Regions from separate parts of the Streptococcus halichoeri genome, predicted to be linked through region 3. Evidence: predicted binding sites of a transcription regulator. Region 3 holds the regulator's gene; each other region holds the start of a gene.
What was found. Region 3 encodes Rex, which represses fermentation and respiration genes when NADH is low (regulators of the CRP and FNR family bind a similar motif). Its sites were predicted from a motif close to TTGTGAANTANTTCACAA; they were not measured.

Region 1 (10,429 bases), 280 kb from region 3:
TAATATCAATCGCATAAATGGCCTTATGAGGAATCTCAGCATATAAGGTTGCCAGCTTTTGGGCATCTCGGCCAACTAAAATAATGAAATCATCAGTGGACAATTGATGAATAATGGCTTGCGCTAAGCCACCACTAGCTCCTGTAATCAAAAAAGTTCGTTTTGCCATTAAATACTCACTTCCTCTAAATCTTTGACAACCTTAACGGGTTCAAAAATCGTTGCGGCATCTTTTTCCAGTTGACGACAGGCGCGGCCCAAAAACCGAGCAGAAACGTGATTTAACAAGAGACGTTTGGCTTTTGCTTCTTTGGCAATCTCAGCAGCCTGCATATTGGTAGAATGGCCATGGTTACGAGCCATCCGGTCATCACCTCTACCATAGGTTGATTCATGAACTAAAACATCCGCATCTCTGGCCAGCCGAACGCTGGCTGGGGTTTTGCGGGTATCACCGATAATCGTAATGATTTTCCCTTTTTTCGGAGCAGAGATAAAATCACTAGCTCTAATTAGCCTACCATCTTCTAAGACGACATCTTGGCCATTTTTTACCTGGCCAAACAAAGGACCAAAGGGCACGCCAGCTGCTTTTAAAGCTTCAGCATTTAAGGTTCCCTCTAAGTCTTTTTGGACAATACGGTAACCAATACAAAAAATCGTATGCGCTAATTGTTCTCCATAAACCAAAAATTTATCAGTCTCCATCAATAGACCTAGATCATTTTCGGTGAATTCTTTGAAATGGATGCGATAAGGTAGTCTTGAACCAGAAACCTTGAGGCTGGTCATCACAAAGGACTTGATGCCAACAGGTCCATAAATCTCAATGTCGGTTTGCTCTTCACTTGCTTGAAAAGCCCGGCTGGCTAAAAAACCCGGCAGGCCAAAAATATGGTCCCCATGTAAATGTGTGATAAAGATTTTTTTAATTTTACGAGGCTTAATGTGCGTCTCTAAAATTTGGCGCTGGGTTCCTTCACCACAATCAAACATCCACACTTCATTGATTTCATCTAGCAATTTTAAAACTAGACTCGAAACATTTCGCTGCTTAGCCGGCTGGCCAGCACCTGTCCCTAAAAACTGTATTTCCATTATTAAATTAACTTATACTTTCTAATTGCTGATATAGAATTGGTATTGCCGCTGGTGAAAGCCATAGCATCTTTGACCAGAGTAGGACTTAGCCAGGGCTATTAGCTCCTCTTGATTATAGGAAGTCAGCAAAACTGTCCCATCCTCAAAGAGATACTTTTGCGACAAAAGGTGATCGGCTAACGCTTCTTTATGCCGCTTTTGCTCAGTAAAGCCATTGAGACACATTTTAATCTGGTTTGCTTCTTGATAAACCAGATAATGCGGAAAAATCATCGCCAGTTCAAATAAGAGTGCCTCAGTCACTGGCTCATTCACCTCAGAAAAAACCAAGGCTTCTTCTTGTTCTGCTTCTTGGTAGACATATCCATAAGCTTTGCCTGAGACATTTAAACGTACAAAAGGAAGAGATTCTTTAAAAAAACTAGGATTAGCTTGGCATAGCCCCAAAGCTTTTGACATCTGATAATAGTAATCTGTAGCTGCCTTAGGGGACTGCTTTTGATATATTTCTGCAAAATAAGCATTTAAAACACTAGGTGGAGGGGTAATCAGCCGCTTCTTTTCTTGATCTGACACCCCCTGCATAATGGTGGTTAAGTATTGTTGATCCATTGAGGTATAGCCCCCATATTGCATTGCCAAAGAAATATAATCAGTCATAAAATCCTTCTAATCTCCATTTATTCTTTGAGGCGATATAGCCTTTGATGTTTTCTTTTCTTTGTTCGAAGTGATAGTCATCTAAGAAGGCAACCTTTTGCAGCTCATATAGCTTATAAAAATCAGCCGGATCGACACTTATGGAAAAAGGTATAAACAATTCACAAATCTGCTCAACTAGCCATGTACGTAAGCGTTTTCGACTAGAGTGATCATGCGCGCTCAATTGTATATTAGGAAAAGCTGACGCTGTAAAGGCTTGAGCTAAATCCATTTTATTATAAATGGTCAAGCGAGGAATGTGTTGCATCCCTAAATCACGAAGAATCTCTAACACGACCTGCTCTTGCTCTAGCTGGTGCGGGTCACTGGCATCAATGACATGTAAGAGCAAATCCAGATGACGGCTTTCTTCCAAGGTTGATTTAAAGGCAGCAACAAGCTCTGTTGGCAAATCTTGGATAAAACCAACTGTATCAGTTAGAGTCGCCTGAAAGTGGTCTCGTAGATATAACTGTTTGGTCGTAGCATCCAGAGTCGCAAACAATTCATCAGCCTCATAGTGGTCATGATCGGTCATGAGATTCATGATCGTTGACTTGCCAGCATTGGTATAACCAATGAGACCAATCCGAAAAGGCTCTGAAGTCAAACGCTTTTCACGAGTAATTTGGCGATTCTGTTCGACTTGCTTGAGCTTGTGCTCAATATCTGCGATCTGCTGCCGAATTGAGCGGCGATTTAGCTCTAGCTGACTCTCACCAGGTCCTCGGCTACCAATACCACCAGCTTGACGGCTAAGCAGAATTCCTTGCCCCATCAAGCGGGGCAAGAGGTATTTCAATTGAGCCAGATGCACTTGCAATTTGCCTTCATGGCTATGCGCCCGCATGGCAAAAATATCTAAAATTAATTGCATGCGATCAATCACTTTTACGCCAAGCTCAGCTTCTAAATGGCTATTTTGACGTGGCGTGAGCCGGTTATTGACAATAACCATGTCAATTGCATCAGCTGCCACTCGGGCGCTTATCTCGCTTAATTTTCCAGCGCCCACTAAGGTCTTGCTGTCATACTTTTTACGTTTTTGCTCATAGCTAGCAACCACTTCTGCGCCAGCTGTTTGGGCAAGGCTAGCAAGTTCAATCATTGACATTTCAAATTGTTGTGTATCTGGTAAGGCCACACCAACCAGAACAACGCGTTCTTGTGCGTTTTGTGTCTCAATTAAGCTCATGTCCAAACCTCCAAATACCGTAACATTTATTATACCATAAATCTAAGCAAAGATTAGGTATTACCAGCTAATCGGCTAGTTCTTAGTCAAGAAGGCTTGCGCGTCCGCCACCAGTTCAGCTGGGTAGGTCGGCTCAGAAATCTGGTAAAAAGGCACTGCCATCCTATTTCTAAACCAGGTCAATTGCCGCTTTGCAAATCGTCTGGAATTTTGTTTGAGCTGAGCTAGGGCCGCATCTAGACTAGCTTCGCTGGCAAAATAAGGGAATAATTCTTTATAACCAATCGCCCGGCTGGCTTGGGCATGAGGAAAATGCGTGAAGAGGTCCTCAGCTTCTGCTAACAGTCCTTGCTCCACCATCCCATCAACACGCTGATTGATACGCTCATATAAGGAGGCTCTTTCATCAGTCAGCCCAAGGAGCAAGACCTCATAGGGAAAAGGCTTATTTTGCTGCTTAGTGGCAAAACGATGGCGCTCCAAGGCCCGGATAGCTCGGCGGCGATTGGGCTCATTAATGGCAAGCCTGGCCTTTTTGACTTGCTGATAGAGTTGCTGGTTTGTCAGTTTCGATAAGGCTGCGCGGTAGGCTAAGAGAGCCGCCTGATCAACCTCTCCACCAAGGTGATAACCTTCAATCAAACTTTGGATGTAAAGGCCCGTTCCCCCAACAATAATCGGCAACTTACCAGCGGCCATAATGTCATCTAGCGCCCTGGTCGCATCCTGGACGAAATCATAAACAGAATAATTTTCCCAGGGCTCTCGAATATCTATTAAATGGTGTTTCACCAGCGCTTGCTCCCTAGCACTGGCTTTGGCGGTACCAATATCTAGCCCCTTATAGACTTGTTGGCTATCACCAGAGATGATCTCGCCATTAAACATCTTAGCCAACTCAATCCCTAGAGCTGTCTTTCCCACGGCAGTTGGTCCGACCACTGCAATTAGTTTTTTTCTTGGTTCTTTTATTGTCATGTCAAATCTTCAAAGCATACCCTTTCACTTGCTATTTCGGTCTTTTTTCGCTAACATATATTATACCATAGATGTTACCACTCTAAAGGTTAGAATAAATGTTACAGGAGAATAGCGTTATGAAAAAATACCCATTTGCCAAAGGTCTCATTACAGGTGTCCTTGCCACTACTGCTACAGTAGCTGGCGCGCTCTTGACCATCAAAAAAACGATTATTGAACCCGAAGAAGAAAAAGAAGCATTCATCGAAGAAAACCGCAAAAAGGCAGCACGTCGTCGTGTATCCCGTTAAGCAGCAACAAAAGAACTGGAGACTTCCCCAGTTTCTTTTTTTATTGGCTTGCAAAAAGCGCTAGCAATTTTGTCGCAGATAATAGCACCGCAGGTCTTATAGAAGCACAAAAGGAAAGCTGCTTTTTAGCTGCTCTCCTACTTAGTTATCGTATCAGTCACTCGCTATCATTGCCAATGAACCAAAAGGTTTTTCTTTACGCTGATAGTTGAGGTTAAAACCTATCTGTTAGGTAGCCAAGCTTAGGCGGTTACTGCCTCAGGCAAGACTTCCCCAAGAACAGCTAAGCGCTCAGCCCATTGCGTGCGCGTTAAGCCATGTTCTTGCACGTAGCGATTACGTTCATGAGCTCGGCATTCTGGTGAGCAGCCGCGCAAGTATTTGGCTTCATTTGCTTCAGAAGCAAAAATTTGCTTATTGCAAAATGGGTTGGCACAATTCACATAGCGTTCACAAGGCGAACCATCAAAATGGTCCTTACCGATAATGGTAGGGTCAACATGGTTAATAGGCACCGAAATGCGCTCATCAAAGACATACATAGCACCGTCCCATAGTTCTCCTTGCACCTTTGGATCCTTACCGTAGGTAGCGATGCCGCCGTGTAATTGCCCAACATCCTTGAAGCCCTCACGAACCATCCAACCTGAGAATTTTTCACACCGCACACCACCGGTACAATAAACAACTACCCGTTTTTCCATAAATTGTTCTTTATGATCACGTACCCATTGGGGTAATTCACGGAAATTACGAATATCAGGACGAATAGCCCCACGGAAATGACCTAAATCATATTCATAGTCATTGCGCGTATCAAGGACAACAGTATTTTCATCTAGCAAGGCTTCTTTGAACTCTTGGGGATTTAAATAGGCTCCCGTGGTTTCTAGAGGGTTAATATCCTGATCAAAGTCATTGTCTTCTAAGCCTAGATGAACAATTTCTTTTTTGTAACGCACAAACATTTTCCGAAAAGCTTGTTCTTTTTCTTCGTCAATTTTGAACCAAAGATCAGCAAAACGCTCATCACTGTGCACCCAATCCATGTATTTTTGGGTGGTTTCATAATCACCAGAGACGGTACCGTTAATGCCTTCGTCAGCAATTAAAATCCGGCCCTTAAGACCAATGGATTTACAAAATTCCAAGTGCTGCGCAGCATATTCTTTAGCATTTTCAATAGGAACGTATTTGTAATAGAGTAAAACACGAATGTTTTCAGACACAGTTAAGTTATCTCCAATTCTTTTATTCTTTTGCTTTATCTTTTATTATAACCTGCCAAAAGCCAGACAAGCAACAAATTAGCTTGTACATTTTATCACAATACCAACTCGCAAAAACCAGCCAAGGTAGACCTCTCACAGGTCACCCTAAGCTGGCTATTTTTGATTATTGCTTAATAAGATTGCCAAATGTCTTGATTGTATTGTTCGATAGTGCGATCAGATGAGAAGAAACCTGCTTTGGCAATATTATGCACAACCTTTGTCATCCAAAGATCTTGGTCTTCATAATCAGCCAACATCCGTTCTTTTGTCTGGATATAATCTTCCAAATCAATCAAAGTCATAAACCAGTCTTTGTTGATTAATTCCAAGTAAAGCCGCTCTAAACGTTGCTCATTACCAATTTTCAACATGTCAGGGCTAATGATAAAATTAACCGCTGCTTTGATTGCTGGATGGCTATCATAGTAATGTTTAGATACATAGCCACCTTCAGCATACAAACGAATAATGGTATCAGAATCTTGACCAAAAGTATAGATATTGTCCATACCTGCCAGCTCTGCAATTTCTACATTAGCACCGTCCATAGTCCCTAAGGTCAAGGCCCCGTTGAGCATAAATTTCATATTACCTGTGCCTGAGGCTTCTTTTGAAGCTAAGGAAATTTGTTCAGAAATATCAGATGCTGGGATCAAGTGTTCAGCTACTGTGACATTATAGTTTTCCACCAAGTGAACGTTGAGGTATGGGCTTACCTCTGGGTCATTATTGATTAATTCGGACAGGCAAAGGATCAAGTGAATAATGTCTTGAGCAATCACGTAGGCTGGTGCTGCTTTGCCGCCAAAAATCACTGTCAGTTTGCGTTTAGGTAACTTGCCATTTTTGATTTCTAAGTATTTGTGGATGACATATAGCGCATTCATTTGTTGGCGTTTGTATTCATGGAAGCGCTTGATTTGTGTATCAATAATCGAGTTTTCATCCAAATCAATGCCTTTGTTCTCTTTAAGGTAACGCTTCAAGGCCAGCTTGTTGTTAGCCTTAATATCTGCTAAGCGTTGATGCACAGCAGGGTCATCTACAAAGGCCAATAATTTTTCTAATTTGGTGCCATCTGTAAGATAGTCATCACCGATTAATTCTTTCAAATAAGCAGCTAAATCTTGGTTAGCAAACTCTAACCAGCGACGGAAGGTAATACCATTGGTTTTATTATTGAATTTTTCAGGATAAAGTTGATAAAATTCTTTTAATTCGCTAGTCTTAAGAATTTCCGTATGAAGGGCAGCAACCCCATTGACGCTGGTAGCAAAATGAATATCCATGTGCGCCATATGAACTCGTCCATCTTTATCAATAATTTGTAAAGCAGGATTGTCAACTTCTGTCGCAATCAATTGGTCTAGTTGCTCAATAATGGTAACCAAGTGAGGCACAACTTCACGCAAGTAATCGATTGGCCATTTTTCTAAGGCTTCTGATAAAATCGTATGGTTGGTATACCCTACCATTTGTCTAACAATAGCTACCGCTTCTTCAAAAGTCATGCCATGCTTTTGTGTTAATAAACGAACCAACTCAGGAATGACCATTGATGGGTGGGTATCGTTGATTTGGACATAAGCATAGTCAGGAAGATCGTACAAATTAGAGCCACGTTCTAGGGCCTCATCAATCAAGAGCTGAGCGGCATTAGAGACCATGAAGTATTGTTGGTAAATGCGCAGCAATTCACCATTTTTATCTGAATCATCAGGGTATAAAAAGAGGGTTAGGTTCTTTTTGATTTCCGTTTTATCAAAACTGATGCCTTGTTTAATCAAGCCATAATCCACAGCCTCAATGTCAAATAGGTTCAAATAATTTTTAGTGTCACGTTGGTAACCTAAAACATCAATGCGATCAAGACGTGATTTCAAGGTGAAATGACGAAATGGCACATCATACGAAACCTCTGTAGGAACTAACCAAGACTGGTCTTCAATCCAATAATTAGGTTCTGCCTCTTGCTGATTGTGACGAAAAACCTGTTTAAATAGGCCACAATGGTAGTTCAAGCCAACACCTTCACCGTTAATTCCAAGTGTTGCCATGGAATCAATAAAACATGAAGCAAGACGCCCTAAGCCACCATTTCCTAATGACGGCTCTAGTTCCACATCTTCAATCTCTGCAATGGATTTACCAGCTTGTGCGAGCTCTTCTTTGATGGTTTGATAGAGTCCTAAATTAATCAGGTTATTGGATAATAGCTTACCAATTAAAAATTCAGCCGAAATATAGTAAACTTTACGCTTAGTCGTATTTTTAGGCTTCTTAGCTGCTTGTTCTTTGACATACTCTAATAGACTCAGATAGAGTTCTTTATTAGACAATTGACTCAGGGTATGCCCTGTACGTTTTTCGGCAAATACTGTAAATGTGTTCATTAGATTCTCTTTTCCTCAATTCAAAATTTTAGTGTGCTTAAGCACGTCCATACAATTCGGTTAGTTCCACCAGGTAATCAATATGGTCCTGGGTCAGCTCACAAGCCCGCATCCGCCATTGCCAGTTTCCACCAACGGTGTTTGGCCTATTCATCCGGCTGGATGCATCCTTATCTAGCAAATCTTGCATGCAAAAGATGGCTGTATCGCCAACCGATGCAAAAATGGTCCGTAGCATCGCTTTGGTAATCGGCTCACCCTCATGCATGTGAAGGTAGCGGCGCACAAATCGGGCTTGTTTAACGGTTAGATTTTCATACCAGCCATTGACGACCTCATTATCATGCGTCCCCGTGTAGACGATGCAGTTACGCTCATGGTGATGAGGTAATTCCATGCTTTGGCTAGTTTCATCATACAAACCAAACTCCAGAATTTTCATCCCGGGAAAGCCCGTTGAGGCCAATAAGTGTTCGGCTTTTTCGTCAATATAACCCAGATTCTCTGCAATAATAGGCAACTGACCTAGTTGTTCACGCACAGTCTTAAATAATTCCAAACCAGGCGCTGCCTCCCAATGACCATTTTTTGCAGTTTGGTCCCCGGCAGGAATTTCCCAAAAATCAGAAAAGCCCTTGAAATGATCAATGCGAACCTTGTCGTAAATCTTGCAGCTTTCTTGAATGCGGTAGACCCACCAGGCAAAATGTGTGTTTTGATGCTCTAACCAGTTATAGATCGGATTGCCCCATAATTGCCCATCGTCACTAAAGTCATCTGCCGGAACACCGGCAATATATAGCGGTTTTTTCTCCTGATCTACCTTAAAGAGCTCAGGCATGGTCCAAACTTCGACACTATCTGCTGAAACATAAATCGGCATATCCCCAATAATCTCAATACCATGCTCATTAGCATAAGCCTTCAAGGCCAACCATTGGTTAAAGAAGAAATATTGGCAAACTTTATGGTAAGCAATACCATCTGTCAGTTCTTTTCGATAATGGGCTAGCGCAGCCTCCTCCCGCTTAATAATGGCCATATCATCCCATGCTTGCAGGGCCTTGTTGCCAAAATGTTCCTTGATCGCCATGAACTCGGCATAATCATTGACCCATGATGCCTCTTGCTCAAACTGCTGCAATGCTCGGCGATTTTGCATAGACGCCAAAAAAGTAGTGACAGCTTTTTGTAAGAGGGGACGACGCTGTTGGTAGATCAAAGCATAGTCAACCGCCTCTAAGTCCTGGCCAAAATCAACATCCGCATAGTCAGCTGGTTCTAATAAGCCTTGCTCAGCTAGCAGATCCAGGTCAATAAAATGGGGATTGCCAGCAACCGCCGAAAAGGATTGATAAGGAGAGTCACCAAAACTCGTTGTGGTTAAAGGCAAAATTTGCCAATAGGTTTGTTTGGCAGCAACTAAAAAATCCACAAAATCATAGGCAGACTGGCCAAAGGAACCTATCCCAAATTTTCCCGGTAGGGAGCTGATATGCATCAAAACTCCGCTTGCTCGTTTACTCATACGTTTCTCCTTGACATTTAGGTTATGAGCAAATTATAGCGCAAGCGGTTGCGTAAGTCAAGGCATATTAAAAAAAGACTGCCAAAATGTTCCGCTCGCTTTAAACTAGCCCTTGGTATAAAGAACTAGCTGGCTCAAAAATAGCGAGAATCTAAAAATAGACTTTTAGTAATTATCTTCCAAAAACGCCTCACCTAAAAAACGAATGACGTGATAACTGTTCTTTTTCAAAACATCAATCATTCGTTTGTCATTCTTAGATAATTGCGCTGCGTAGGCAGTTCCCGTGAGCAGTCATGTCGGAGGTTATGTTTGGCCTCTTACTGCTTTTAAGCTCTGGGCCATAGGAGCCTAGGCGCGCCGTGCTGTGCGTTTTGCTAATCAAATGCCCCCTTTATAAAAGGGTTTCAACCATTCCTGAGCTAGACAGCAAAAAAGCAGCCAGGGTTGAAAGCACTCCCTTTTCAGCTGCTGCTTTTTCTATTGGCTACATCTAAAGATTGCGCCTGCTTAGTGCGCACTAAGGCGGTCTGGTTCTGTCTGGTTCTGATCACGGATGTCTCGGACACTTTCGCGGGGGATGAGGGTGAAGGGAACGACGATTTTTTGGCTGAGCTGCCCGTCTTTGGCATTAATCAATTCTAGCAATTGCTTGAAGCTGGTTTGGCCAATGTTTTCCACATTAATATCAAATGTTGTCAGATAAGGATGAATTAATTTAGAGTAGATCGAGTTGTTAAAGGTAATAATGGACATATCATCTGGAACTTTAATAGCATAAAAAGATAGTAGTTGGATTAAACGGACACATAAAATATCCCCAATCACCACCAAAGCCGTTGCTTTTTGATCCCGAATCGTTTGCATCAAGGCCTCGATTCGTAAAGGATCCTTGCGGTCAAACAAAAGCATCTCATGCGAAGGCACGCCTTTTTTGAGACAGCCTTTTAAGTAACCAAAATAGC
Region 2 (10,429 bases), 900 kb from region 3:
AGGCCAGTAGGGGGGCAGATAACAAAGGAGGAGACAATAGCAGAAGCTCACTGAACAAGTCATCGTTTGATGGCTTGTTCAGTGGGTTTTCTGCAATCGTCCTTCTTTGTTTTTGTTTTAAAAAAATTGAACCTTTAGATAGGGTGTCTTCAACAAAAACAGTCACAGACTCTGATACAAAAGCCACAGAGGACAGTTTTTGCATGATAAGGTCACAAAATAATAGAAAGTACATTCCTGCGACCTTCAAATCATATTCCCATTCCCTTATAATACTCTGAGTGAAATACTCATTAAGGAGAAGAATTTCTAATTTATAGGGAAGAAAGAGAGAAACACAATTGAAAAGCAAACCGAAAAGCCTCCATCGTCTGGTCTGCCGCTATGGACTCACCTCAGCCGCAGCCCTTTTAGTAACCCTCGGGGGGGGGTAAGTGTTAAAGCAGAGGAACAAATAGAAACCGCAGCTAAAATAATTCAGGCAGGAGAACGCCTTAACAAAGTTGTTCCCAATTTTCCAAAAGTGGAAGATAGTTTGAAGCCTGGGAAGTTCCCGAGAGTTGGAAACACTTGGACGACAGATTCTATAAAAGACTACCTAGACGAACTTGAGGACTTTTTAAAACAATATATGCAAGGTGAGTGGACCTGGCGAGACGCTGTCCAGCCAGAAATTCTTAAAAAGCCAATTCCTGGTCCTCGTGGCGCAGATGGTGCACGTGGAGAGCGTGGTGAAACGGGTCCCGCAGGCCCAGCTGGTCCTGCAGGGCCACGTGGTGAACGCGGTCTTGAAGGGAAACCTGGTTTACCCGGCCCTCGTGGCGAAGCAGGTCCTGTCGGACCTGCTGGTAAAAATGGCGAACGCGGAGAACCTGGTGCAGTTGGTGCTCGTGGCGAGCGCGGCCCCCAAGGTGCTACTGGTCAGCAGGGACCAAAAGGCGAAAAAGGCGATCCTGGATTAGTCGGCCCTCAAGGCCCACGCGGTGACAAGGGTGAAACCGGTGACCGTGGTGCAGTTGGTCCCCAAGGCCCAGTTGGACCTGAAGGAAAACCTGGTCATGACGGTGCTCAAGGCATTCAAGGTCCTAAGGGTGACAAGGGAGACCGCGGCATCCAAGGTCCTCAAGGTGAAGCAGGTCATGATGGCGCACCTGGTGTTCAAGGTGAGCGTGGGCCTCAAGGAGAAATCGGCCCTAAGGGAGATAAGGGAGACCGTGGCGAACAAGGCCCTCAAGGGGAAATCGGACCTAAGGGTGACCAAGGTATCCAAGGTCCGCAAGGTGAGGCCGGTCATGATGGTAAAGACGGCCATGATGGCGCACCTGGACCAAAAGGCGAAAAAGGTGATCGTGGTGAGCAAGGCCCACAGGGAACTCCACAAATCCCTGACGAGCCAGAAGTTGATCCACCACATACACCTGATCAACCTCAAGTACCAGAGGTGACCCCTCAACCTCAGCCTGCGCCAGAACGTCCACACGTTCCTCAGCAACCTGAGCAGCCTCAAACTCCTACTCCTAACCAACCAGAACAGCCAAGCCAACCTAAGCAAGAACCACAAGAGCAACAACCAGCTCCAGCTGACACTAATAACCAACCTAAGGCAGCGCAGCCAAGAGCTCAGGTTGCACCAGCAACCGTTGTTGCTCCAAGAGCTCAACGCTTACCAGCAACCGGTGAGAAGGCTAACCCGTTCTTTACCGCAGCTGCGCTAGCTGCCATGACTAGTGCTGGTGTCCTCGTTTATCAATCCAAAAGAGAAAAAACAAACGCCTAAAACTAATCCTATTAAAAGAATTATATCCACTACACATAAACAAAATTGGGTTGACAGCTAACAAGGACACCAACTAGCCACTTATCGTGCAGCAAGAACTGCCAGTAAAAGGAAAGTTCATTGTCAACTGTAGCGGGTGACTTATAGCTAAGCACGAGAAGAGACAATAGCAAAAGCCTATTGAAAAAGTCATCGTTTGATGGCTTTTTTTGCTACACTAAAGTTGAGATGATGGTATGCTTGATAGTCAGTTGACTTTAGCTATTAGTCCCTATTCAAAGGCCTTTTGCAAGCCGATTTACCAGTATTCAGAAAAAGAGATTAAGGTAGGGTTTCCTAGTAAACCTTAAGAAGATACTATTGAAGCTAAATTAAGCTATACACAAGAATGAATATCAGTCCTAGAAAAGCACGAAGCCTTGACCACTCTGCCTGTTGTTTTACAAAAATTAAATTACCTTAAAGAAACTGTGGAGGATGACTGAGAGCACTTGGAATCTTTCTGTCAAAGAAGAGGCAAGAATTGCTCATAAGTCAGCGAATAGTTCCTTTTACGGGTCTTTGTGGTGGGGGAGATTCCCATTACAAATGACAAAAAATCATAGTGCTAAAATGATAGAGAGCCTGAAAACATCGGGACTAGGGTAGAGCAAGCTGTCTAGGTATAGTAGAAAAGGCGTCAAAGGCTGGCTACCAGTTTTTGATACTGGCATAAGGTGGATATAGTTGGTTGATACTGCTGTCTGCTGTTCAAAAGTGCCGGATTCAAGCCTCATTTAGCCAAAAATAAAGGCTTTTTGCCATTTTTATTGATTTGATTAAAGGCTTTAGCTTAATTTTATGTGAAAAGAAAATGGAACTGGTGGTGGAAAATTGAAAGTTTGAAAAAAAGTTCACATTTTATTGTGAAACTATTTACAAACTTTCTTTTTGTGGTATACTATTTTTGTAAACAAATTGTGAAACTTTTAACAATCTTATTTTAAGAGGAGAATCAAATGGTGGAACAACAAATGTCGCCTGAACAAAAACAACAAGAAGCACAAGCACACGTTGATGAACGCGTCGAAAAAGGTTTGATTGCCTTAGATGCCTTTCGACAATTAAATCAAGAACAAGTGGACTATATTGTTGCTAAGGCTTCGGTGGCTGCCCTTGATGCCCATGGTATTTTAGCTAAACATGCAATTGAAGAAACAAAACGGGGTGTTTTTGAGGACAAAGCAACTAAGAACTTGTTTGCTTGTGAACACGTGGTTAACAACATGCGCCACACTAAAACTGTTGGTATCATTGAAGAAGACGAAGTTACAGGGTTAACACTGATTGCTGAACCAGTTGGTGTGATTTGTGGTATTACGCCGACCACCAATCCGACTTCAACCGCTATTTTTAAATCATTGATTGCCTTAAAAACACGCAATCCCATTATTTTTGCCTTCCATCCTTCCGCTCAAGCATCATCGGCTCATGCCGCACAAATTGTGCGTGATGCAGCGGTTGCAGCAGGGGCGCCAGAAAACTGTATTCAATGGATTACTAAACCTTCTATGGAAGCAACCAATGCCTTGATGAATCATGATGGTATTGCCACCATTCTTGCTACTGGTGGAAATGCGATGGTGCGGGCTGCTTACTCTTGTGGGAAACCTGCTCTTGGCGTTGGTGCTGGTAATGTTCCAGCCTATGTTGAAAAAAGCGCTGATATTCGACAAGCTGCTCATGATATTGTCATGTCCAAATCCTTTGATAATGGAATGGTGTGTGCTTCTGAGCAAGCTGTTATTATTGATAATGAGATTTATGATGCTTTTGTTGAGGAATTCAAATCCTATAAAACATACTTTGTTAATAAAAAAGAAAAAGCTCTGCTTGAAGCATTTTGCTTTGGTGTCAAAGCAAACAGCAAAGATTGTTCAGGTGCCAAATTAAACGCTGATATTGTTGGTAAACCAGCAAGCTGGATTGCTGAGCAAGCAGGCTTTACAGTGCCAGAAGGCACCAATATCTTGGCAGCAGAATGTGCACAAGTTGGCGTACAAGAACCCCTTACCCGTGAAAAATTATCACCAGTTATCGCTGTTCTTAGGGCAGAGTCAACTGAGGATGGTCTTAATAAGGCCCGGCAAATGGTGGAATTTAATGGCCTAGGCCACTCAGCAGCTATTCATACCAAAGATAGTGCCCTAGCCAAGCGTTTTGGTACCGTCATGAAAGCTATGCGGATTATCTGGAATTCTCCGTCAACCTTTGGTGGAATTGGCGATGTTTACAATGCTTTCATTCCATCATTAACACTTGGTTGTGGTTCTTATGGCCGTAACTCTGTAGGAGATAATGTTAGTGCCATCAACCTCTTGAACATTAAAAAGGTAGGAAGACGTAGAAATAATATGCAATGGTTTAAGGTTCCTTCAAAAACATACTTCGAACGTGATTCTATTCAATATTTACAAAAAGCGCGTGATGTCGAACGGGTCATGATTGTGACAGACCATGCTATGGTTGAGCTTGGTTTCTTAGATCGTGTTATTGAGCAACTTGATTTGCGCCGTAACAAAGTGGTTTATCAGATTTTCTCAGATGTGGAACCAGATCCTGATATTACAACCGTTCAAAAGGGAACCGAGCTTATGCGGACCTTCCAGCCAGATACCATTATTGCTCTTGGTGGTGGTTCTCCAATGGATGCAGCTAAGGTTATGTGGCTCTTTTATGAACAACCTGAGGTTGACTTCCATGACCTTGTGCAAAAATTCATGGACATTCGTAAGCGTGCCTTTAAGTTCCCTGAACTCGGTAAGAAAACCAAATTCATTGCTATTCCAACAACTTCTGGAACCGGATCAGAAGTAACACCCTTTGCCGTTATTTCTGATAAGAAAATTAATCGTAAATACCCTATTACAGACTACTCATTGACACCAACGATTGCGATTGTCGATCCATCCTTAGTGATGTCAGTTCCAGGCTTTATTGCTGCTGATACTGGTATGGATGTTCTTACCCATGCAACAGAAGCCTATGTATCTCAAATGGCTAATGATTTTACAGATGGCTTAGCCCTACAAGCAATCAAGATTGTGTTTGATTATCTGGTGCGTTCTGTAAACGATGCTGATTTTGAAGCGCGTGAGAAAATGCACAATGCTTCTACCATGGCTGGTATGGCCTTTGCTAACGCCTTTTTGGGTATGAGTCACTCTATGGCCCACAAAATCGGTGGGGTCCATCATACCGTGCACGGCCGCACCAACGCCATCTTGTTACCATATGTCATCCGCTACAATGGTACGCGCCCTTCTAAAACCTCAACCTGGCCAAAATACAATTATTGGAAAGCTGATGAAAAATACCAAGACATTGCTCGCTTACTTGGCCTGCCAGCTTCCACACCAGAAGAGGCAGTGGCATCTTACGCCCAAGCTGTCTATGACCTAGGTGTTGCAGTTGGTATTAAGATGAACTTCAAAGATCAAGGCATTGACGAAAAAGAGTGGATGGATAGCCTGCATGACATTGCCCTGCTGGCTTACGAAGATCAATGCTCACCAGCCAACCCACGCTTACCAATGGTAGCCGACATGGAAGAAATTATGGCCGATGCCTACTATGGCTATGCCAAACGCCCAGGCCGTCTCAAATAAGGGCGTTGGTTACTATAATGCAAGTAGAGTCAGCAAGGACAAGGGTGCTGGCTCTTTTGTGTCATCGCGCTGCAGTATTACTTAAGGTCAGCTAGGAGCCAATAGTCTGCATCAAACCTTACAACTCCTAGCTTGCGCTCTTTTGAATTGGCTTTTTCTGTGGAAATGCTAGCTAAGCAGACTTGCCGCTTGCTACCTTTACGCAACAGCTAAGCGGACCAGCTCTTTTTGCTGTCGTTAGGTGCTGACTTTTTAGTCGCACCTTTTCTTTGTGGGATTTGCGTCGGGTGCTAAGCAGATAAGTTTTAGAGAGATTAGACGGTATTGTTAACTGGTAAAGTATATTTTCAGAAAATTTCAGTAAGAATAACTAATTTTGTTGACAGAGTATGTGAAATAAAGTACAATGTATTTGGAAAACGGTTACAAAATGATGTTATAGCCATAACCATTTGTATTAACATTAAGGAGGGATTGTTATGAAAGCCGTAGTTGTTAACAAAGAAGGTACTGGAGTTGAGGTTGTAGATCATGAACGACCAAAGGTAGGCCATGGTGAAGCACTGGTTAAGGTGGAATATTGTGGGGTCTGTCACACCGATTTACACGTTGCTCATGGTGATTTTGGGAAAGTGCCAGGTCGGATCTTAGGACACGAAGGTGTTGGTATAGTAGAAGAAATTGGTGAGGGGGTCGATTCACTTAAAGTAGGTGATCGTGTCTCTATTGCTTGGTTTTTTGAAGGTTGCGGCCACTGTGAGTATTGTACCACAGGACGTGAAACGCTGTGCCGTAGTGTCAAAAATGCTGGTTACACCGTTGATGGTGGAATGAGTGAATACGCCTTGGTTACTGCTGATTATGCAGTAAAAGTACCTGAAGGTCTTGATCCTGCCCAAGCATCCTCCATTACCTGTGCAGGAGTTACTACCTACAAAGCTATCAAAGAAGCTGGAGCAGCTCCTGGTCAATGGATTGTTTGCTTTGGTGCAGGTGGTCTAGGTAACTTGGCAGTACAATATGCCAAAAAGGTCTTCAATGCGCATGTGGTTGCAGTGGACATCAACAATGATAAATTAGCCTTAGCAAAAAAACTTGGTGCGGATCTTGTGGTTAACGGCAAAGAAATCGAAGATGTTGCAGCCTATATCCAAGAAAAAACAGGTGGCTGTCATGGAGCAATCGTGACAGCAGTCTCCAAAGTTGCTTTCAATCAAGCCATTGACAGTGTGCGTGCGGGTGGTACAGTCGTTGCCGTTGGCTTACCATCAGAATATATGGAACTTTCAATTGTGAAGACTGTTTTAGATGGTATCAGAGTAGTTGGATCACTAGTTGGGACACGTAAAGACTTAGAAGAAGCCTTTGCCTTTGGAGCTGAGGGCCTTGTGGTACCAGTAGTCGAAACTGTCGGTGTGGATACTGCTCCTCAAGTCTTTGATGAAATGGAAGCAGGCAAAATTCAAGGCCGTAAAGTTTTAGATTTTACCGCTCTCTAACACAGCTAACGTCAGTATCAGCTTTTAGCTTGTAAGGACAGTGCTAAAGTATCAATGGTAGTTTTCTTCCTATTAAAATAGTCAGTTATCAGCTTTTTGGAAATAACTCGCTCGTGACGTATAAGAAATAGGTTTGGCAAGCTTGGGGCGAACACATGCTCTTGCCATAACTTAGTAAAAAAGACAGGAAAAATTGCTTTCCTGTCTTTTTAGGGTTCTTCGCTTCTAGTGAGGAGATGAAGAATCAAGCCCAAGTTAGCCCTGTCTTTGGTCATTATTGCACTTAAGGCTAGGTAATACATGATAGATGTTACAGAGCTTTTTTCGTTCGTTGTCTCTTTTTTTGCTCTCTTTATTCTTGTGATTTTAAAGGAAGAAAAAAGCTGGTCAGTCAATCTCCTTAGATCTAGTAAGGCACACTAATTGGCAGATTTTTGGTGCAGATCAGGTAGCTAAGCATTGTGTTCCTGGTTGAAATGCCCCGCCTTTTTAGATATGATGACAGTAGAAATAAGAAAAGAATATCCTGTAGAAAATGAAATGATTGCTTTTTGAGGTGGATGTTATCAGGCATCAATCACCCTACAAAAAACACGCACCTTGTTAGGGTGGTTAGCTGACTGAGTGCCTTTAAGCTTCTGGCTAGTATAAACAAAAGCTTATATGGTTAGTCAAATGACGAGCGCTGCTGCTTGGCTAAGCTTTTTCCCTCTTGGTTTGGTGATGGGGGAGGACCTGTCTTTAATGGTTGCGGCAGCTATAGACGGGTAAACAGTAAAAATAGGTCGCAGTCAGTCAATCCATCTAGCTTGGTTTTAAGTAATTAAGTTGGCAGGGTATCATTAGGAACATAGAATATGCCAAATAATAGAAGAAAGTTGTTAACAGTAGCCTTGCCAGCAATGGTGGAAAATATTCTCCAAATGCTGATGGGGTTAGTGGATAGTTATTTAATTGCTAAAATCTCCTTAGTTGCTGTTTCGGGGGTGGCCATGGCTAATAACCTTTTAGCTATCTACCAGGCCATCTTTATTGCCATCGGCGCAGCCGCCACCAGTCTTGTCGCTAAGGCTAAAGGGGAATCAGATTATAGTAAGCAACAAGCGTACATAGCAAATGCACTCCTTTTAAGCTTGCTGCTGTCTTTCATTTTAGGGCTTTTGAGTTTTTTCTTTGGCTACCCTTTGTTACATTTATTGGGAGCTGAGCCACTGGTAGCTCAAACAGGGGCTAGCTATTTAGCTATTGTTGGTGGCTTGGTGGTGAGCCTGGGGCTACTAACCGTCTTAGGAGGGATTGTACGAGCGCTGGGCTTTCCCAGATTGCCAATGGAAGTTAGCTTAATCACCAATATCTTAAATGCCGGATTATCACTGTTGGCTTTATTTGTCCTTGGTTGGGGACTAACAGGTGTTGCCTTTGCGACGGTTATAGCGCGCTTTCTGGGTGTTTTGCTCTTAGTTCGGCAGTTACCCCTTGGTCAACTTCGCTTTAAAAGCCCAGGTCACAAAATGGCAGAAGTAATGGCAATTGCTTTGCCGGCAGCCGGCGAACGCCTGATGATGCGGCTTGGCGATTTGATGATTCTCACGATTCTTGTCCGATTAGGGACAAAAGTCGTAGCAGGAAATGCCATTGGCGAGAGCATTTCACAGTTCAATTACATGCCAGGCCTTGCTGTGGCGACCGCAACGCTACTCTTTGTCTCTGAAGAAGTCGGTCAGGGTCATCCAGAGCGCGTCAAGAAGCTAGTACGGGACTCCTATTGGCTGAGCCTAGGAATGATGCTAGTGATAAGTGGACTGGTTTTCTTATTTGGTGATAGTCTCTCTAGTCAGTTCACTAGCGACAGCCTGGCTAAGGGAGCTAGCCTAACGGTTTTAGGCTATTCCTTACTCTTTGCACCTTGTACGGCAGGAACACTGGTTTACACAGCATTATGGCAGGGCCTAGGCAATGCGCGCCTGCCCTTTTACGCCACGACCATCGGGATGTGGCTGATACGGATTCTCGGTGGTTACTTTCTCACTGTTTCGGTTGGAATTGGCTACGCGGGGATCTGGATAGCAACTGGCTTAGACAACGCCTTTCGCTGGTTCTTCTTGTTGCGCCTTTACGCGAAGCAATTAGCAAAAAAGAAAAAAGACGAAGTCGATGAACTAAATAGTGAGGCTTAGCAAAAGGGAGTGTTAAGAGAGCTCTAAGTGCCAACTGCCTTTTAGAGAGTTTTTCCAAATAGACAACTAAAAAAAGCGAATAAACCCTTGCATTGGGTTTATTTTTCTGATATTATATTATGGTGCTGTTAAAAGCAGCTTTTAGCTATGATACGAGAGGTTGCGACACGCTCGGTTGCATTGCCACGCAAGGGCTGTTGGTTTTCTCGAGGAGCTAGCCTATTATCGTAAATAGACGAGAGGAGAAAAGATGGCAAACAAAAAAATCCGTATCCGTTTGAAAGCGTACGAACACCGTACACTTGACACAGCGGCCGAAAAAATCGTTGAAACTGCAACACGTACAGGTGCTACTGTAGCTGGTCCAGTTCCACTTCCAACAGAACGTAGTCTTTACACTATTATTCGTGCGACTCACAAATACAAAGATTCTCGCGAACAATTTGAAATGCGTACACACAAACGTCTTATTGACATTGTGAACCCAACTCAAAAGACAGTTGACGCTCTTATGAAATTGGATCTTCCAAGTGGTGTAAACGTTGAAATCAAGCTTTAATTAGCTGGATACGGCCGAGGCAAGCGCGTGTTTAATCCTAATTGAACACAGGCTAAACTTTTTGTGAAAAAGCTAAATCTTCGGATTTTCTATTTTCAGTTTGAGTTTGATGCCTCGAGCATCTTGATTTGAGCACAAAAAACGCTCGTAAAAAACTTTTTTGAGCATGAAAAACGCTCATTAAAAACTTTTTGAAATATATAAGGAAAAGGAAATATTTTCTCATGACAAAAGGAATCTTAGGGAAAAAAGTGGGAATGACTCAAATCTTCACTGAATCTGGTGAATTTATCCCTGTTACTGTCATTGAAGCAACACCAAACGTTGTGCTTCAGGTTAAAACTGTCGAAACAGACGGTTACGAAGCAGTCCAAGTTGGTTTTGATGACAAACGTGAAGTATTGAGTAACAAACCTGCCAAAGGCCATGTAGCAAAAGCTAACACAGCTCCTAAGCGCTTCATTCGTGAATTCAAAAACATTGAAGGCTTAGAAGTAGGATCAGAAATTACAGTTGAAACTTTTGCAGCCGGCGATGTTGTTGATGTAACTGGTACTTCAAAAGGTAAAGGTTTCCAAGGTGTTATCAAACGCCATGGTCAATCACGTGGTCCAATGGCTCACGGTTCACGCTACCATCGTCGTCCAGGTTCTATGGGACCTGTTGCGCCTAACCGTGTTTTCAAAAACAAACATTTGGCAGGCCGTATGGGTGGTAACCGCGTAACCATTCAAAATCTTGAAATTGTCCAAGTTGTTCCAGAAAAAAAT
Region 3 (10,429 bases):
ACTTAAACTATGGCAATGTAAGGCTTGACGAGTGATTCCAAGATCTAAACGACCTCCGTATAAATCATCCCCTAATAAGGGAAAACCAATGTGAGCAAAATGAACGCGAATTTGATGGGTACGGCCTGTATGCAAGCGAATATCAACCAGGTGAACACCCTTAGGATAGCGCGCTACAACCTGATAGGTGGTTCGTGCGTATTTACCGTCTGCTACAACGCGGCGGGTAATAATGCTGTCTTCACTGCGACCGATAGGGGCAATAATTTCTCCATAATCAGGAAGGTCGCTTGGACCAGCTACCAAAGCATAGTAACGCTTTTCAATCGAACGTGCCTGCAGCTGCTTATCCAAACGCGCATGGGCATAACCATGTTTAGCTAAAAGCATCAAACCGCTGGTATCGCGGTCTAAGCGTGTGACAATATGAATTTGCTGATTGGGATAGCCTTGCTCTAGGTAGTAGGCTTTGACAAAATTAGCCATCGTATTAGAATGATTAACACTAGGAATACTAGCAAAACCATGTGGTTTGTTGAGTACTAAGAAATGATCATCTTCATAGACAATAGTCAGAGGGTGTGTAATGGCCTCCAATTTCTCAAAAGCTGGCTCATCAGGTATATCAACCGTAACAAGGTCGCCAGCTTGCAATAAATAAATGGCATTTTGTTCAATGCCATTTACGAGAATATTACCGCCCTTATATTTTATCTTAGCTAAAAGGCCACGTGAGATATCATGCTCTTTTAACAGCGTCTTTACTTTCACTTGGCGAGAAGCCAGAAATTCAAATCTCATGGTTCAATGTCTCCAATAAAAGCATCGCGGACCCGCTCCCAAAAGCTGGTATGGTTTGAAGAAGACACAAAATTAATTTTTTTACGATCAATAGTATAGGTAACCTTCACCACATTGCGATGGGTAAACGTTTTATTATCAATGGATAGGGTGTAATTTCCAAGGCGCTGCGGCAAAATTTCAATAACATCTTTTTTGGGAATGATAAGTGACGATCCCAAGGTCCGAAAAACGCGATTATTCAAACTAGAAATTTCGGTTAATTGCAGAGCTTCGATGGTTGGATGTAAGACAGCACCGCCCAGCGACTTGTTATATGCTGTGCTTCCTGTTGGGGTTGATACAGAAATTCCATCACCACGAAAACTTTCAAATTTCACCTGATTAATGAGCACATCAGCCACCATGGTTTTTTCAATCCGCTTGATTGTGGATTCGTTTAAGGCCCGTCCACGAATCAAACGTCCATCTTCTAAAGTGATCTCAACACTTAAGATGGGATAAGCTATTTTTTCGCCCTGATCATGTCGAAGGTCTTCGATTAATTGCTCTACCTCAAAATCACGATAGTCTGTATAAAAACCCAGATGTCCTGTGTGAATACCGACAAAACGGACGTGATTGAGTTCTTTTTCATACATATGGAAGGCTGAAAGCAACATGCCATCACCACCAATGCTAATGACAATATCAGGGTTTCGTTTGGATAGGTAAAAATCTGGATCATCTTTAAAAACGGAGAATAATTTAGAGGCAATCCGCTTACTTTGGTATTTGCCATTAGCGATAATGGCGACTCTGGTAGTTTTATCGGTATAATTCATCTGTGTCATCACTATTTCCGACCCCGTCATTAAAATTGCGCGTAATCGGATCAAACAATAATTGCGCTTCGCGAATATCTTTTCGAATCTTGCGCATTTCCTCATCCAATTCTAAAGCAATTTTAGCCGTTGTCTCTAACCTTTTTTTAATTTCTTCAGGGAAAACCCCATTATATTTATAATTTAATGAGTGCTCAATCGTGGCCCAAAAATTCATCGCCAAAGTTCTGATTTGAATTTCAGCCAGGACCTTTTTTTGACCATCAATAGTATCAACCGGATATTCAATAATGACATGGTAAGAACGATAGCCGCTTGACTTCATATTTTGAATATAATCACGTTCATAGACAATCGTCATGTCTTGACGTTTGCGCAGCAAAGCTAACACTTCTTCAATATCATCAACGAATTGAACCATCACCCGTAGGCCTGCAATATCTTGAATATCGCGGGCGATATTTTCTTCTAAGACGCCCCGTTGGACCATTTTTTCTTTAATGCTGTCGACGGATTTGACGCGCCCAGTGACAAACTCAATTGGCGAATAACGATTTTGTTTACGAAATTGTTTGCGAATACCGCGTAACTTTATTTTTAATTCTCCAACTGTCTGGATGTATGGATCCAAGAAAATTTCCCAATCTAAAGCCACAAGCTAGCTCCTTTCTTGTCAAACGGTTGACTTTGATATAAGATTAATTATAGCATAAAAAGAAAGCAAAAGGAATGTACAGTGACCGAGCTTGAAATTGAATATAAAACCCTGCTTAGCTATGAAAACTATGTTAAAATACTTAAGCAAATGATTGCCATCTCACCTGTTACACAGGTAAATCATTATTTTGACACGAGTAATTTTCAGCTGAAATCCCATAAAATGTCCCTGCGTATCCGTACATTTACTGATCATGCGGAGTTGACTTTGAAAGTGCCAGAAACGGTTGGTAATCGCGAATACAATTTAGCCCTCACTTCTGACCAAGCAAAAACAATCTTAGCTTCTAATCAATTACCACCATCAGAAATTGCTGCGCTAATCCAAGAATCTGGTATTGCACTTGATAGAATTGCTTGCTTTGGAGCTCTAACCACAGTACGACGTGAAGTGCAAACGTCAATTGGTAAGATGGCATTAGACCTAAATACCTATTTAGGAAAAACAGATTACGAATTAGAATTAGAAGTGAGCGATCCTGAACAAGGAAAAAAAGACTTTGATGCTTTTTTACAAGAAAACCAGCTACCATTTATCTTTGCAAAAAGTAAAGTTGCGCGCTTTAGCCAAGCCTTAGCGCAAAAATAATTAGGCAAGAAACTTAGCATATTACCTGCTTTTTTTCTTTTTTTTTGCTAAAATAATAGTACTTACTGTAACTATTAAATCGTCTTACCTGGTGATTTATGAACGAATTAAAGGAGCTCATTTTCTCATGGCAGAACAGTATGCTGACAAGCAAATCAAATTGTTTTCACTCACATCAAACCTTCCAATTGCTGAAAAAATCGCTGCAGCAACAGGTATACCACTTGGAAAGATTTCTTCTCGCCAATTCTCTGATGGTGAAATCATGATAAATATTGAAGAAACTGTCCGCGGAGACGATATTTATATTATCCAATCAACTAGTTTCCCGGTTAATGACAATCTATGGGAATTGCTGATTATGATTGATGCTTGCAAGCGAGCTAGCGCTAATTCAATCAATATTGTCTTACCATACTTTGGCTATTCGCGTCAGGATCGGATTGCTTCATCGCGTGAGCCCATTACTGCCAAACTAGTTGCTAACATGTTAACTAAGGCAGGAATTGACCGAGTATTAACGCTTGATTTACATGCCGTACAGGTACAAGGCTTCTTTGATATTCCTGTAGATAATCTTTTTACCATACCACTATTTGCCAAAGAATATTGCAAGCTTGGTTTATCTGGTGAAGATGTTGTGGTTGTTAGTCCCAAAAATTCAGGGATTAAGCGAGCGCGCTCTTTAGCAGAATACCTCAATTCTCCTATTGCGATTATTGATTATTCTGCAGATGACAAACACCGTGAACAAGGCTATGTTATTGGTGAAGTCGAAGGCAAAAAAGCTATTATCATTGATGATATTTTAAACACCGGAAAAACCTTTGCAGAGGCTGCAAAAGTTCTTGAGCGAGCAGGGGCAACAGATATTTATGCGGTAGCAAGCCATGGCCTCTTTGCTAATGGGGCTGCCGAGGTCCTAGAAACTGCTCCAATCAGAGATATTCTTGTGACTGATTCGATTAGAACACTTAATCGGACTCCTAATAATACCACTTATATCACTGCCAGCCAGCTGATTGCGGATGCGATTATCCGCATCCACGAACGTAAGCCCCTTAGTCCCCTCTTTTCTTTCACACCCGAAGAAAGTTAATAAATATGATTTACCTTGACAATGCTGCAACCACCCCTATGACTGAATCTGTTATCACTGCGATTAATAATTATATGATGTCATCTTTTGGTAATCCCTCAAGTATTCATTCTTATGGTCGAAAGGCTCATAAATTACTACGAGAGGCTAGACAAACCATTGCTGATTTATTAGGCGTTGCCTCACGTGATCTGATCTTTACAGCTGGTGGAACCGAAAGTGATAATGCAGCAATCAAAGGCTATGCTTTAGCCCACCAAAAACAAGGGCGTCATTTAATTACGACAAGTATTGAACACCATGCTGTTTTGCATACCATGGCCTATCTAGAAGAGCAGTTTGGATTTGACATAACTTATCTAGAGCCTCAAAAGGGCACCATTTCGGTACAGCAAGTTGAGGAAGCACTACGCCCAGACACCATTTTAGTATCAATGATGGCCGCAAACAATGAAACTGGTGATTTATTACCTATTTATGAAGTAGGTCAGCTGCTCAAAAACCACCAAGCTGTGTTTCACGTTGATGCTGTTCAAATCATTGGAAAAGCAAAAATCAATTTAGCAGACAGTGGTATTGACATGCTTTCAGCCTCCGCTCATAAATTTCATGGACCAAAAGGTGTTGGTTTTCTATACAGCCATCATCTAATCTGGGATCCCTTATTGCATGGCGGTGATCAAGAAGAAAAACGGCGTTCCGGTACTGAAAACATGATTGGCATTATTGGCATGGCCCAAGCTTTACAAGATGCCTACCGCCAAATGGAACAAAACTGGGAAAAAGTCACAGCCCTAAACAGCCTTCTCTTAGATCAGCTGGCTGGACTTCCCTATTATGTTAATGGTTCAGATAAACGTCTTCCACACGTTCTTAATTTAGGATTCAAAGGATTAGTGAATGGCACCATTCTCACTCAGCTTGATTTAGCTGGTATCGCTATCTCAACAGGATCAGCCTGCACCGCGGGCACAGTTGATCCAAGTCATGTATTAGCTGCTCTTTACGGTCCTGACTCGAATCGTTTACGAGAATCTATTCGTATTAGTTTTTCCGATCTGAACACCACAAAGGAAGTACAGATCTTAGCACATGAATTAAAAAAAATAGTGAAAGGTTAATCCGTTTCTCATGGCATTTGAAAAAGAAATCGCTTTAAAAGATTGTCGTTACAGCTATAAGCTTAATCCTTCGGTAAAAAAATACACCCTCCGAGATAATACGTTTATCCAAAATAAAATTGGGAATTACGAACTCACCCGACTCTTAGAAGAAATACCTAATTCTGGTGAGGGTTTCCCCCTTAAAATTACAATCAACAAAGAGTTGAACGGCTTCAAATTGGCTATTACTGATCAGAGCGGCTTGCGCTTGGTTAATATTTTTAAAGCAGAGCAACACCATATCCTACAAGATAAATTCTATTTTTTGATGGATAGTTTAGTAGAACGTCAGATTTTTACGAAACACCCTCAAGTGTAATGACATTTCTTAAAAAATTTATCCCACTCCTTATGACTATGTAACAAGGATTGAAAGTTTTCTCATTGCTACTGCTTTTGTCATCTAAACTTGACCAAAGCAGGGCAAAATACTAAGTCTAACAGTGATACTATTTCTTACTCAAAATAGTTATTTCAAGATAGTTAGTATAGGGTAGTGAGTTTTTAAACGTTATCAGAGGGCACTTACTTGTGACCAATAGTTTTGGACTATTGGTTTTTTTGTTGCTGGGTGTTTTTCCAGTAAAAATTGTCTAGCTGTTGCATCTTTCACAAACTTTTTGATACAATAGTGCTAGATAATGACTGAATAATGAACAAAAAGGAGCTAACAAGGTGGTTATTGATAAATCTATACCCAAGGCAACGGCTAAGCGCTTGTCTTTATATTACCGTATTTTTAAACGTTTTCATGCTGATCAAGTTGAAAAAGCGAGTTCAAAACAAATTGCAGATGCTATGGGCATTGATTCTGCTACGGTACGCCGTGATTTTTCCTATTTTGGGGAATTGGGGCGCCGAGGATTTGGTTATGACGTGACCAAATTAATGAACTTCTTTGCCGATCTTTTAAATGATCATTCCACAACCAATGTATTACTTGTGGGTTGTGGTAACATCGGTCGAGCTCTTTTACGCTACCGTTTTCATGATCGCAATAAAATGCAAATCGTGATGGGATTTGATCTAGAAAGTAATCCTCTAGTTGGAACAAAAACAGATGATGGTATTCCGATTTATGCTATCACAAGTGTCGACACACACATTCAAGAATCCGGAATTGAAACTGCCATTTTAACAGTTCCAAGTACCGAAGCACAAGATGTAGCTGATCAATTGGTCCAAGCTGGCATCAAAGGAATTCTTAGCTTCTCGCCAGTTCATCTTAATGTTCCAAAAGATGTGATTGTACAATATGTGGATTTAACCAGTGAACTGCAAACACTGCTGTACTTTATGCATCAAAATCGTTAATCAAACAATTGATTTACTCCACCAGTCAGGGAAATAACAGGAAATTCGAAAAAAAGTACCTAAAGCAATACGTCACGTGACTGGTGCTAGGTAAGTTCATTCTACTCCTGTTTTTTGTGTGACTGGTTTTTTTGTAAGCTTAAGAGTGTCATAAAAGCTGCCGCAGGTGCTCTTCCCTATTTTATGACACTATGGCTTTTCCTATAAAATATCCGTTTTTTCACGAAAGCTATAATAAGAAGTTCGTGAAACAATAATATGATCTAAACAGGTAATTCCTAGATGTTCACATGATTGTCTTATTCTTTGAGTGAACTGCCAATCATTTTCACTGGGTTCGGTAACACCAGATGGATGGTTATGCACAATAATGATGCTTGTAGCCATATTTCTGCAGGCATAATGCAAAATTTCTCGAGGCTCTGCAATTGAACGCCGGACACTGCCAATAAAAATGGTTTTTTCTTCAATAATGCGATTTTGGGTATCTAAATAAATGGCTACCAAATGTTCCTGACGCTTATCACCAAGTACAAACATCATTTTTTGGGCGACTTGATAACTAGATAGAAGTTGATTTTGGTCTTTATCAACTGATTGCTGGATTCGTAAGCCTAATTCAATCATCGCTTTAATTTCAATTGCTTTGACCTTTCCCAGACCAGATAAATTTTGTAATTCCTGCAATGAACGATTTTTAAAATCAGCCAAACTATCTAGTTCAGATAAGAGATAGGCTGACAATTCCATAACATGCTTGTTTTTTTTCCCAGTTCTAAGAAAAATGGCTAATAATTCTTGATTGCTTAAACTCTCCGAGCCAAATTGCAGTAATTTTTCCCTAGGTAATAAAGAATTCGTTCCTTGTTTTATTGAATACATTGAAATACCTCCACTTATTCATTCGAAATTGCTCAATAAAAAAGGAAGCAAAGCCGATGTTATCCTATCGGTTTTGCTTCCTTTTTGTTGTAGTCCTGCTGACATCTGAATTAGTTGGTGTGACTGTTCTTTTTCTGCTGATGCCTATAAACAGTATAGTCCTTGATCAATTGGTAAAAAGTGGCAGCTAAAGGCACGGCTAACAAAATGCCTAATATTCCTCCCAGGGCTCCGCCTAGTGTAACGGCTAAGAGTACCCACATACCTGGTAATCCGATTGATCCGCCGACAACCTTTGGATAAATGAGATTCCCCTCAAACTGTTGTAAGACAACAAGAAAAACCACAAATAGACAAGCATCTGAGACGGACTGTGTGGCAATGAGGACAAAGCCAACAACCAAGCCAATATAAGCACCAATTACCGGAATAAGGGCGGTAAAAGCAACCAATACTCCCACTGTTGCTGCATAGGGAAATTGAAAAATTAGCATGCCAAGCGCTGTTAAACTCCCCAAAATCATTGCTTCAATGGTTTGCCCAACAAAGAAATGGTAAAAGCGATGATGCAGAATCAACCGAACATTATTAAAAGTTTTGGCGTGTCTGCCTAAATACGTATCCACCAATAGCTTACCCTGCAAGCCTAATTTTTCCTTACTTGCTAAGACATAGATGGAAAAAATTAAGCTAATGAAGAGATTTAAAATGGTCGCTGCAATCGTTGACATAGAGGTTAACAGATTAGTCAAAACACCAAGAAGTTGACTTAAGACTTGTTGACCATAGTGATTTAAACGCGAAATGAGTTCTTTATCTGTCCCCAAGTAATTCACCAGGTGCTTGACTTCCTTGTTCTGATTGAGGTGTTCAACAATATTGGTTAAGGCCCCTTGATCAATGGACATCAGCGTTTTTAAACTATGAATAAGATCAGGAATCACAATTGAAAAAAGCCACAAAATTAAACCAATAAAGGTCAGATAAGCCAAGATCATCGCAATGGCCCGCTTAAAAGCCAGCGCTTTAGGATGCGATCTAACAAGGGAAACATAGGCTTTTTCATAAAATGACATCACAATATTAATGACATAAGCCACACCTGCTCCCATAATGAAGGGAGATAAAGCTTTAAAAACAACGTTAGCCTGACTAGAAACAAAACCCCAATAAGCTTGAATCGCATAGCAGATCACAAAGGTCAAAATAAAATAATAAAAATGCTTTTTCTCTAATTTCATAAAAACTCCCATATCATGATTAATACCATTATACACTAGTTTCTCCCACTAAAAAAGGGGGACCAAGTAATCCCCTTTTAGGATCAAAATGTGGCCCTAATATCAAATAGTTTACCGCATTAGCTTGAAGTAAGCTTTGATAAGTAAAAAAGCCAAGCCTTAGCCTGGAACTTTTTTATGGTAAATCGCTGCGCAAAGACCTTACAACAAAGAGGGGGAATTATGCTTTTGTTCCTAGAGACAGTTTTTCTCCAATAACCCTAGATATTTGTTCATAGCCTTTGAGATTAAGGTGCAAGCCATCTTTTGTATTGGAATCAGCCAAGCCTCCTTCTGCGTCTTTTAAAACATGATTGACATCTAAAAAATCAACATCGTTTAATTGTGCTAGCGCGTGATTAAGCCCATCAATCAGCTCGTTAGAGCGCACCTTAACCGTTTTAGCAAATTGACTGTTTTTAGAGACAGGAAGAATCGATAAGAGGGTAATAGGAGCCTTAATACCAAAAGCACGAATAGACTGAATTAATGTTTGCATTCGCTTAAGAATAAGCGTTTCAGAATGACCTAAACCAATGTCATTAGTCCCAACCAATAAGACAATCTGACTAGGGCTAAGCTCAAGTATCTGCTGATCAAGATGGTCAATCAGCCATTGGATATCAATCCCTGCTATCCCTCGGTTATAAATTGGCTTGCTGGTCGAAAAATATTTGCGAAGAGGATAGAATTCAATAATGGAATCTCCCACAAACACAATTGCATCCTTATCAACCTTTGTATTGGCGTCTGCATAATCTTTGATGCGATCATTTTGATAGGCTAACAACTCTTGTGTAACAGTTTCAATCATTAAAACATCCCTTCCTATTTTTAAAGATATATTTAGTATAACAAAAAGCTGTTACTTACACACATTTTCACTTTGTTTTTTTGAAAATCATGATGATTTTCATGTGCTGGTACTTCCCTTATTTTCAAAATTTTTCAATCTAGCATCGAAAAAATGTTCAGTCACTACTTTTTGACTGAAGCTTAAAAAAACCAAGTAAAGCCAGCAGTATTTGTCCTGATTCTTTGCCAAACTGATCCATTGAGCATTTTTACATTAAAAGCTCGCGCACTTGACCTAATTCATTTTGGTTGACAACCACAAAAATGGTAGCCCCCGCCTCGAGTTGTGTATTGCCCGTCACGACTTGGGTGCGATGATGGTTTAATTGCGTTGTGATCAAAACGTCCATAGGCAGATTAAGGTCCTTGACTTGTTTTCCAGCAATTTTATCTGTGACGGTGAGTTCAATTAAGGTTGGTTCTAAGGTGCGGGCTGGTTTTTGAATAGTCATCTTATCCAGCATAGCTTCATAGATAGGGTGGCCATTTAGTAAGTCCATCATCACATAGGCCACAAAAGTCACCACAGCAATTGCCATCAAGGGTTTGAAATCACCTACCATTTCAGTTACTAAAATCATTCCTGTTAATGGTGCTTTGGAGACAGCCGCAAAATAACCGGCCATACCAAGTACAATAAAAAGGGTGGCATAGCTGGCATCAATCAACTGCCAGTGAATAAAAAGACTGCCTATAATCAAACCGGCTAAACCGCCTAGGGTGAGGATGGGCAAGAAAATACCTCCGGGCAAGCCACTACCAAAACTCAGCATGCTAATCACAAAACGGATAATAAAATAGACTAATAACAACATGATCGGCTGTGAAGCCTGGGCCAGCTGCAAAATTAACTGATGGCCACCACCTAATAATATGGGCAAATAATAGCCAATCATGATAATAAA

Region 1: a site for Rex is predicted at 5,582-5,599, ahead of trhO (oxygen-dependent tRNA uridine(34) hydroxylase TrhO). Genes of this name have one in related genera too.
Region 2: a site for Rex is predicted at 5,814-5,831, ahead of adhP (alcohol dehydrogenase AdhP). Genes of this name have one in related genera too.

Annotation. Positions count from the first base shown of each region.
Region 1 is NZ_CP081502.1:1,683,950-1,694,378, forward strand. It holds gene K5J94_RS07945 (SDR family NAD(P)-dependent oxidoreductase) at 1-169, opposite strand, end outside; gene rnz (ribonuclease Z) at 169-1,098, opposite strand; gene K5J94_RS07955 (cystathionine beta-lyase) at 1,120-1,761, opposite strand; gene hflX (GTPase HflX) at 1,754-2,998, opposite strand; gene miaA (tRNA (adenosine(37)-N6)-dimethylallyltransferase MiaA) at 3,074-3,976, opposite strand; gene K5J94_RS07970 (DUF3042 family protein) at 4,075-4,269, shown strand; gene trhO (oxygen-dependent tRNA uridine(34) hydroxylase TrhO) at 4,512-5,498, opposite strand; gene glgP (glycogen/starch/alpha-glucan family phosphorylase) at 5,672-7,936, opposite strand; gene malQ (4-alpha-glucanotransferase) at 7,974-9,464, opposite strand; gene K5J94_RS07990 (LacI family DNA-binding transcriptional regulator) at 9,975-10,429, opposite strand, start outside.
Region 2 is NZ_CP081502.1:276,929-287,357, reverse strand. It holds gene K5J94_RS09585 (LPXTG cell wall anchor domain-containing protein) at 632-1,777, shown strand; gene adhE (bifunctional acetaldehyde-CoA/alcohol dehydrogenase) at 2,776-5,424, shown strand; gene adhP (alcohol dehydrogenase AdhP) at 5,904-6,923, shown strand; gene K5J94_RS01450 (MATE family efflux transporter) at 7,781-9,100, shown strand; gene rpsJ (30S ribosomal protein S10) at 9,351-9,659, shown strand; gene rplC (50S ribosomal protein L3) at 9,884-10,429, shown strand, end outside.
Region 3 is NZ_CP081502.1:1,399,655-1,410,083, reverse strand. It holds gene K5J94_RS06730 (RluA family pseudouridine synthase) at 1-801, opposite strand, end outside; gene K5J94_RS06725 (NAD kinase) at 798-1,634, opposite strand; gene K5J94_RS06720 (GTP pyrophosphokinase) at 1,609-2,280, opposite strand; gene K5J94_RS06715 (CYTH domain-containing protein) at 2,362-2,931, shown strand; gene K5J94_RS06710 (ribose-phosphate diphosphokinase) at 3,059-4,030, shown strand; gene K5J94_RS06705 (cysteine desulfurase family protein) at 4,036-5,151, shown strand; gene K5J94_RS06700 (DUF1831 domain-containing protein) at 5,162-5,512, shown strand; gene K5J94_RS06695 (redox-sensing transcriptional repressor Rex) at 5,869-6,507, shown strand; gene radC (RadC family protein) at 6,709-7,389, opposite strand; gene K5J94_RS06685 (AI-2E family transporter) at 7,500-8,630, opposite strand; gene K5J94_RS06680 (SGNH/GDSL hydrolase family protein) at 8,851-9,483, opposite strand; gene K5J94_RS06675 (ClC family H(+)/Cl(-) exchange transporter) at 9,734-10,429, opposite strand, start outside.